DNA from 3 places in the Mycobacterium botniense genome. Region 2 is predicted to be linked to each of the others. Evidence: riboswitches for the same ligand, from Rfam matches in the RefSeq annotation. Region 2 holds a riboswitch; each other region holds the start of a gene.
What was found. Region 2 has a riboswitch for cobalamin ahead of G6N08_RS04490 (PPE domain-containing protein). Riboswitches for the same ligand answer to the same signal wherever they lie in the genome.
Positions count from the first base shown of each region.

Region 1 (2,264 bases), 750 kb from region 2:
GACCGCTCCCACCCAGGTAAGCACGAAGAGTCCAACAATCACCAAACCGGCTGTGTTGAGGTCGATGACGCTGATCCAGTTGACGATGGGGTTGGCCCAGTGGAAATCGTCGTGCAAGATCGAAACCAGTTCGATCGACCCGATCAGTAACGCGACTGCGATCGAAAGCCCTGTCACCGCAAGGTTGTAGTAGATCTTGCGGATTGGCTGCACAAAAGCCCAGTCGTAGGCCACCGTCATCAGGACACCGTCAGCCGTGTCCATCAGACTCATGCCGGCCGCAAATAGCAACGGCAGCACCAGCACCGCATACCAGGGCAGACCGGCGGCGGCCCCGGTGCCCGCCAGCGCCAGCACGGCGACCTCGGTCGCGGTGTCGAACCCCAGCCCGAACAGCACACCAACCGGATAGATTTGTGCTGGGCGCTTGATGCGATTCATCACTGGATGCAGCAGGCGTGCTAAAAACCCCCGGTCATTGAGGGCTGCTTCGAGTTCGGCGTCGCAGTAGCATCCGCGACGGAGTTTGACGAACGCCCGGGAAATTCCCCTCAACGTGACGATGTTCGTGGCTGCGATGAGGTAGAGAAACAGCCCGGAGGCCAAGGTTCCAGCGAACCCGAGTGCGTGCCGGGCCGGTGAATTGCGGTCAACGAGCGCATCCACCGCATGGGCGCCGGCCACGACGAGCACGGCCATGACCAGCACGATGGTGGAATGACCCATCGCAAACCAGAACCCGACAGACGTCGGTTTGCCACGGTGGCCCGATTCGGTTGCGCGTGACCCGGCTCCTTCTCGCACCGCCGGACCGGCCGCATTGTCGCTGTCCGTCATCAGTTTGCGAGTTGTGTTGTCGATAGCAGCGATATGGTCCGCGTCGAAAGCATGCCGCAGACCGAACAGGTAGGCCGACAGGCCCAGGCCGACCCCGAAAATCCCGGAACCGACCTGGTAGTGCCGCGGCACGATGATCCACAGCAAAGTGGCGAAACCCACGACGTGCATGGCGGCAATCACCCCCAGCAGCAGCGCGACACCGGCACGGTCGCGACAATCCCACGTCGAGGTCAACCGGGAGAATTCAGCCCAACGGCCAACGGGATACCGGGCGGCTCGGCGTGCAGCCGCACGACGATACCCAGGGGAAAAATTCGATGATGCCCGAGAAGGCATGAACCAACCGCCTTTCAGGGATTGCGCGTCCCCATCTGCGAGGTGTGCCGGGGAGGTCTGGCTTCCAGCGCCGAAACACTGGTCACAGTGGCGCGACCGCACCGGAATTGCACCGGTTTCCCCGCCGTCACACGATTGCCCCGGCAGACGCTATCTGCTGCGCGGCACCTTGTCGAGCATCCTATTCGGACAGCGCTGCGCCGGTGGTGTTACTAATCTGAGCGACGCGGCTCACCCGCCGTTTTCAACAGCCGGCGGCTTGGGGCGGGGTAAATTAGCGCTGCACCGCAATCAGCGCGAACACCTGCTTCGCAATCTGTAACATCCACGCGGTCACGGTCGGGCCGTGGTCTCGCAACCAGGTCAGCTGAAAGCTGACCACCCAAGGCTGGCCGGTCTTGTCCACCGCATACCAGCTGAACGTCAAATCACCGGGAAGACCGCCAGCTTTCGCGCCAACATACGGCCACGTATCGCGGTTCAGATCGACACCGGGTACGGAGGCCAGAATCTGCTTGACGGGCGCGGCTTCGCCGGACGACACCGTTTGCAGAGCAGCATGGACCCGGCAGATGTCCTCGGCGCTGCCGTACCACTCTGCACCGTAGCTAGACGCCGGGGTATGGGCACGGGCTGGATCAGGTTGGTAAGGACGAGAATTCGCTTGCTGTAACAACTGGGCACGCAATTGCGGGGGAGCGTGACTCCACTGGGCGCGAAGATCCGGCTCACCCCAACCCACTGAGAAGAGCTCGTACATCGTGGGAAATGGCATCATACTGGCCGGATCGTGGTGACCGGCGGCGACTAGAGCCTTCTCGACAGCATGGGTGCCCACCTTCTCGATCAGCAGGTCAGTCGCCATGTTGTCACTGGTGGCGATCATCCTTTCGGCAGCTGTGCGAATCGAAACATGTTCTCCTACCGGAAGGTCCACACCTGACGACCCGACAGCTTTGCTTTTGGCGGTGACCGTGAGCTGGTCATCCCAAGACACCGTGCCGTTTTTTATCGCGTCAGCCACGGCGTAGAGCACATACAACTTGAAAATCGATGCCAGCGGCAGTGACTGAGCTGTATTGGTCCCT
Region 1 covers NZ_BLKW01000002.1:1,647,504-1,649,767, forward strand. Annotated here, with positions in the region: gene nicT (Nickel transporter NicT) at 1-1,074, opposite strand, end outside; cobalamin riboswitch at 1,210-1,335, opposite strand; gene G6N08_RS07665 (serine hydrolase) at 1,451-2,264, opposite strand, start outside.
Region 1: linked by a shared signal. The riboswitch ahead of nicT (Nickel transporter NicT) and the one ahead of G6N08_RS04490 (PPE domain-containing protein) in region 2 are both predicted to bind cobalamin.

Region 2 (2,264 bases):
GCAGGGGTCGGATGTGGAAACAGCGGCGGGCTCGAGGCCGGGGTGAACGCCGCGGGCACCGGGATCGACACCGACGCCGGGTGCACCAGACCAACCAGTCCTGTCAAACCCGTGCAACCGCCGATGGCCCCCATGGGCGTGGCCAGCGCGGGAAACGCCGCACCCATCGGCAACAACGGAGTCGTCGTGGCCACAAAATACAGATACTGCAGCAGCTGAGTACTCCAGTCGAAGAAGACCTCGATCGCGTAAACCCCCGACGCGAACATCAACAGCGGCGTGTTATTCCCAATCGCCGCCACCACTCCTTCATACCCAGACCAGTAGATGCCGGGTAAGGACAGCAGAGATTCCGTTGCCCCAAGGAGGTTCAACGGTTGGCCGGTGGTGAAACTGGTGGGTGGACTGAGGATGTACGCGATCATCGCCTGCAGATTCGCAAGGCTCTCGAAGTCATAGAATGGTTCGCCGACATAGTAGGGCGGGCCGGTGAGCCGAGGGCCGAGAATCTGATCGATGAGCTGGTCCAGCTGTGCAAAGACGGTGAATATCGACTTCGCTGGAGAGGCCGGGTCGGAAGAGACTGGCGCAGCATCGGATTTCACGATCGAAGGTGCAGGCGTGGTCTGTGGCGTCGCCGCCACCGCCGCGTTGGTCACACCCTGGTAGGTGCTCATGACGGTGGCGGCCTGAACCCACATCCGCACATAGTCGGCTTCATTGAGCGCAATCGGAATGGTGTTGATCCCGAAGAAATTCGTGGCGACCAACGCCGCATGGACGGCGTGGTTGGCGGCTAGCTCCCCCAACGTCGGCATGGCCGCCAGCGCGGTGGTGTAGGCGCTGGCCGCGGTTTCGTGCTGAGCGGCCATCGCCGCGCTGTCGGCGCTGGCCTTTCTCAGCCACGCCAGATACGGGACATGAGCGGCCACATACGATTCCGCACTGCGCCCCGCCCAGGCTCCGGCCTGCACCGACGCCGTAACCGCGCCGAGTTCGTCGGCCGCCGAGGCGTATTCGGCGCTCAACGAATGCCACGCCCCGGCCGCTGTGAGGTACGATCCCGGCCCCGGGCCGCTGCTCAGCAACGCCGAATGCACCTCCGGTGGCGAGGACATCCAGATCGGCGCGGTCATCGCACGCCAGCCGCGTGCAGAGACGACCACGCCGTTCCGCCACGATCGACCCGATCCGGGCCAAGCGCGGCCCATAATGGATGGCGCAGACCGAAGTCACCAGATACCAGTCGGGCACGATTCACTGCGCCCGCCTTTTCGGCGACGCACCCGGGTTGCCGGTCTTTGCCGGCGCAGGGCGGGTCACACAAGGCTGCGGTGCATGGTGAAGGAGTCATCAAAACGCCCCTCAGTACGACGGGATGCTCGCCGCCCTACGAGACGTTTGGCCGCCGGAGCCGATCACGCGCCGTCAAAACGGCATCCGCTCGGCACCCGCTTACGGCGATCCGCCCAATCCACGAGGCGACGCGCTGCCGGACACGGCGCGCCCGGCACAACTGGCAGGTCTTCGGACTCGCAGGCCCACACCGAAAACGGTGCTCCTACTAACCGTCGCTTCCCAGCCCCAGACATCTGCCGCGGACCAGTGCTCCTGACGGCGGTCGTTCCTGCATACCGCTGCGGGACAGTCCCGGATTCGCACCGGGTTCCCTCTCACGGCGGACCCGTACCAGCATCCGCCGCTCGATGCCGTTGCCACACAGTGTGACCGCGGCAAACCAGTTGCGCACGACATACTACGTGCCCCGGCACCCCGTTGGTTTCCTCACCCCGGCTCGTCGATGTCGCGGCCGCTGGCGAGGTCGCTGCAGTCGACGACCTCCACGTCGCCGCGGGCGCGCAGGTAGGCGCCCGCACCGTGATCGCCGCTGATGCTGGCCAGGACGGTCGGCCAGTGGCGGCGGGCGATGACTACCGGATGACCGGGACGCGCGCCGAAATAGGCGCGTGCCAGCCCACTACCAGAGGCCAACGCCCGCTTAAGAACTCGCGCGATTACCGCGGGACCCACATCGGGGGTGTCGACGACGTGCAACACGGCGTAGGCCGCGTCGATCCGTTCGGCCTGGGTCAGCCCGGCGCGCACCGAGGCGCTCAGACCCTCCTGCCAGTCGGGCACGCTGACCACGGTGACCCCCGGCGGCGCCGGCACGGCAGCCGCCCCGACAACCACAATGACCTCGGTGCAGCCGCCGGAACGTAACGCCGTCACCGCGATATCCAGCCAGCCGTCGACCAGCACCT
Region 2 covers NZ_BLKW01000002.1:898,473-900,736, forward strand. Annotated here, with positions in the region: gene G6N08_RS04490 (PPE domain-containing protein) at 1-1,136, opposite strand, end outside; cobalamin riboswitch at 1,502-1,710, opposite strand; gene G6N08_RS04495 (nucleotidyltransferase family protein) at 1,786-2,264, opposite strand, start outside.

Region 3 (2,264 bases), on a different contig from region 2:
GGCCGGCCACCACCCCAGCGGCGGCGAAGTGCACCGACTGCTGGCTGGACCCGCATTGGCGGTCGACGGTCACACCCGGGACGGTCTCAGGCCAGCCCGCCGAGAGCAATGCGGTGCGGGCGATGTCGAGGGCCTGTTCACCGGCTTGCATGACACAGCCCCAGATCACGTCGTCGACGATTTCCGGGTCGACACCGGCCTTTTCGACTAGTCCGTTGAGCACTTGCGCGGACAAATCCGCAGGATGCACCCCCGAGAGCGCGCCGTTGCGCTTGCCGATCGGGGACCGCACCGCCTCGACGATTACGGCTTCGGCCATGGAACTATCTCCTTCGACGGTGACCTTCCAACCAAGGTCATGAATCGATTCTCGACCAGCGCGCGTGGCGGTTCGCCATTGGGGTCATCGACTCCGCTGCGCCGGCCGGCCCGAGAGGCTGCCCGCTCGCCGTCGACACCGCCGCACGCGCCGGCCGGTGGGTCGCGATTGCCATGTCGACCGGCCGGGTAATCTCAGAGACGCAGCTGGTCTGCCGGCCGCGCCGCCGGGCACTGCCGGCATCGAGCAAGACGTGATGTCTTGTGAGAGGGAACCCGGTGCGAATCCGGGACTGTCCCGCAGCGGTAAACAGGAACGACCGCCGTCATCTGCACTGGTCAGCGACTGGGAAGCGACGGCTATTAGGAGCACCACCGGGTGCGTGCCTGTGAGTCCGAAGACCTGCCAGCTGTGCCGGGCGCACCGCGTCCGGCGGCTCATCGCCTCGAGGAATGGGCGTCTGGCCGTCCCGGGTGGGATCGCGCGTCGAGGCGCGCACCGCGACCGGATCGGCTGTGCGTCCGCCGGCGATGACCACTCATCGCAGATGAAGGACGAACTGATGACTGCTCAACCTTTCACCGCTACCGTCACCGGCTCCCCGCGCATCGGCCCGCGCCGCGAACTCAAACGCGCCATCGAGGGTTTCTGGGCGGGGCGAACCAGCCGCTCGGAGCTGGAATCCGTTGCTGCCGCCCTGCGCCGCGACACCTGGTCGGATCTAGCCGGCGCCGGGCTGGATTCCGTGCCGGTGAACACGTTTTCCTACTACGACCAGATGCTCGACACCGCGGTCCTGCTGGGGGCGCTGCCGGCGCGGGTGGCGCATCTTTCCGATGAGCTGGACCGCTACTTCGCGGCGGCGCGGGGCACCGATGAGGTCGCGCCGCTGGAGATGACCAAGTGGTTCGATACCAACTACCACTACCTGGTTCCGGAGATCGGCCCGGGCACCCAATTCACGCTGCACCCGGGCAAGGTGCTCGCTGAGCTGAAAGAAGCGCTAGCGCAGGGAATTCCCGCACGCCCGGTGCTCATCGGCCCGCTCACGTTCCTGCTGCTGAGCAAGCCGGTGGACGGTGCGGGTGCGCCGATCGAGCGGTTGGACGAGGTGGTGCCGCTCTACTCCGAGCTGCTGTCGCTGCTCGCCGGGGCCGGCGCCGCCTGGGTGCAGCTCGACGAACCGGTGCTGGTGACCGATATGCATGCCGGCGCGGCCGCGCTGGCCGAGCGCGTCTATACCACGCTGGGGTCGCTGACCGACCGGCCCGGTATCCATGTGGCCACCTATTTCGGCGACCCGGGCGCTGCGCTGCCCGCGCTGGCGCGCACACCCGTTGAGGCCATCGGCGTTGACCTGGTCGCCGGGGGCGGCGCCCCCGTGGCCGCGATCCCGGAGCTGGCCGGCAAGCTTGTGGTGGCCGGCATCGTCGACGGGCGCAATGTGTGGCGTACCGACGTGGAGGCGGCGCTGAGCCGCCTGGCCACGTTGCTGGGCTCGGTGGGCAACCTCGCGGTCTCGACGTCATGCTCCACCCTGCATGTGCCGTACTCGCTGGCTTTGGAAACCAGTGGCGCGCTGGACGACAACTTGCGCAGCTGGTTGGCGTTCGGCGCTGAAAAAGTGCGTGAAGTCGTGGTGCTGGCGCGTGCGCTGCGCGAGGGACGCGACGCGGTGGCCGACGAGATCGCGGCCTCCAATGCTGCGGTGGCGTCGCGCCGCTCGGATCCCCGCCTGCACAACGAGCAGATCCGCGCCCGCATCGACACGCTCATGGCCTCGGGCACCAAACGCGGCAACGCCGCTGAGCGTCGTGAGAGCCAAAACGCCCGGTTGCACTTGCCGCCCCTGCCGACCACCACGATCGGCTCGTTCCCGCAGACCCCGGCGATCCGCAAAGCCCGCGCGGCGCTGCGGAACGGCGAGATCGACCGGGAGGAATAT
Region 3 covers NZ_BLKW01000004.1:283,572-285,835, reverse strand. Annotated here, with positions in the region: gene G6N08_RS11495 (thiolase family protein) at 1-319, opposite strand, end outside; cobalamin riboswitch at 510-743, shown strand; gene metE (5-methyltetrahydropteroyltriglutamate--homocysteine S-methyltransferase) at 882-2,264, shown strand, end outside.
Region 3: linked by a shared signal. The riboswitch ahead of metE (5-methyltetrahydropteroyltriglutamate--homocysteine S-methyltransferase) and the one ahead of G6N08_RS04490 (PPE domain-containing protein) in region 2 are both predicted to bind cobalamin.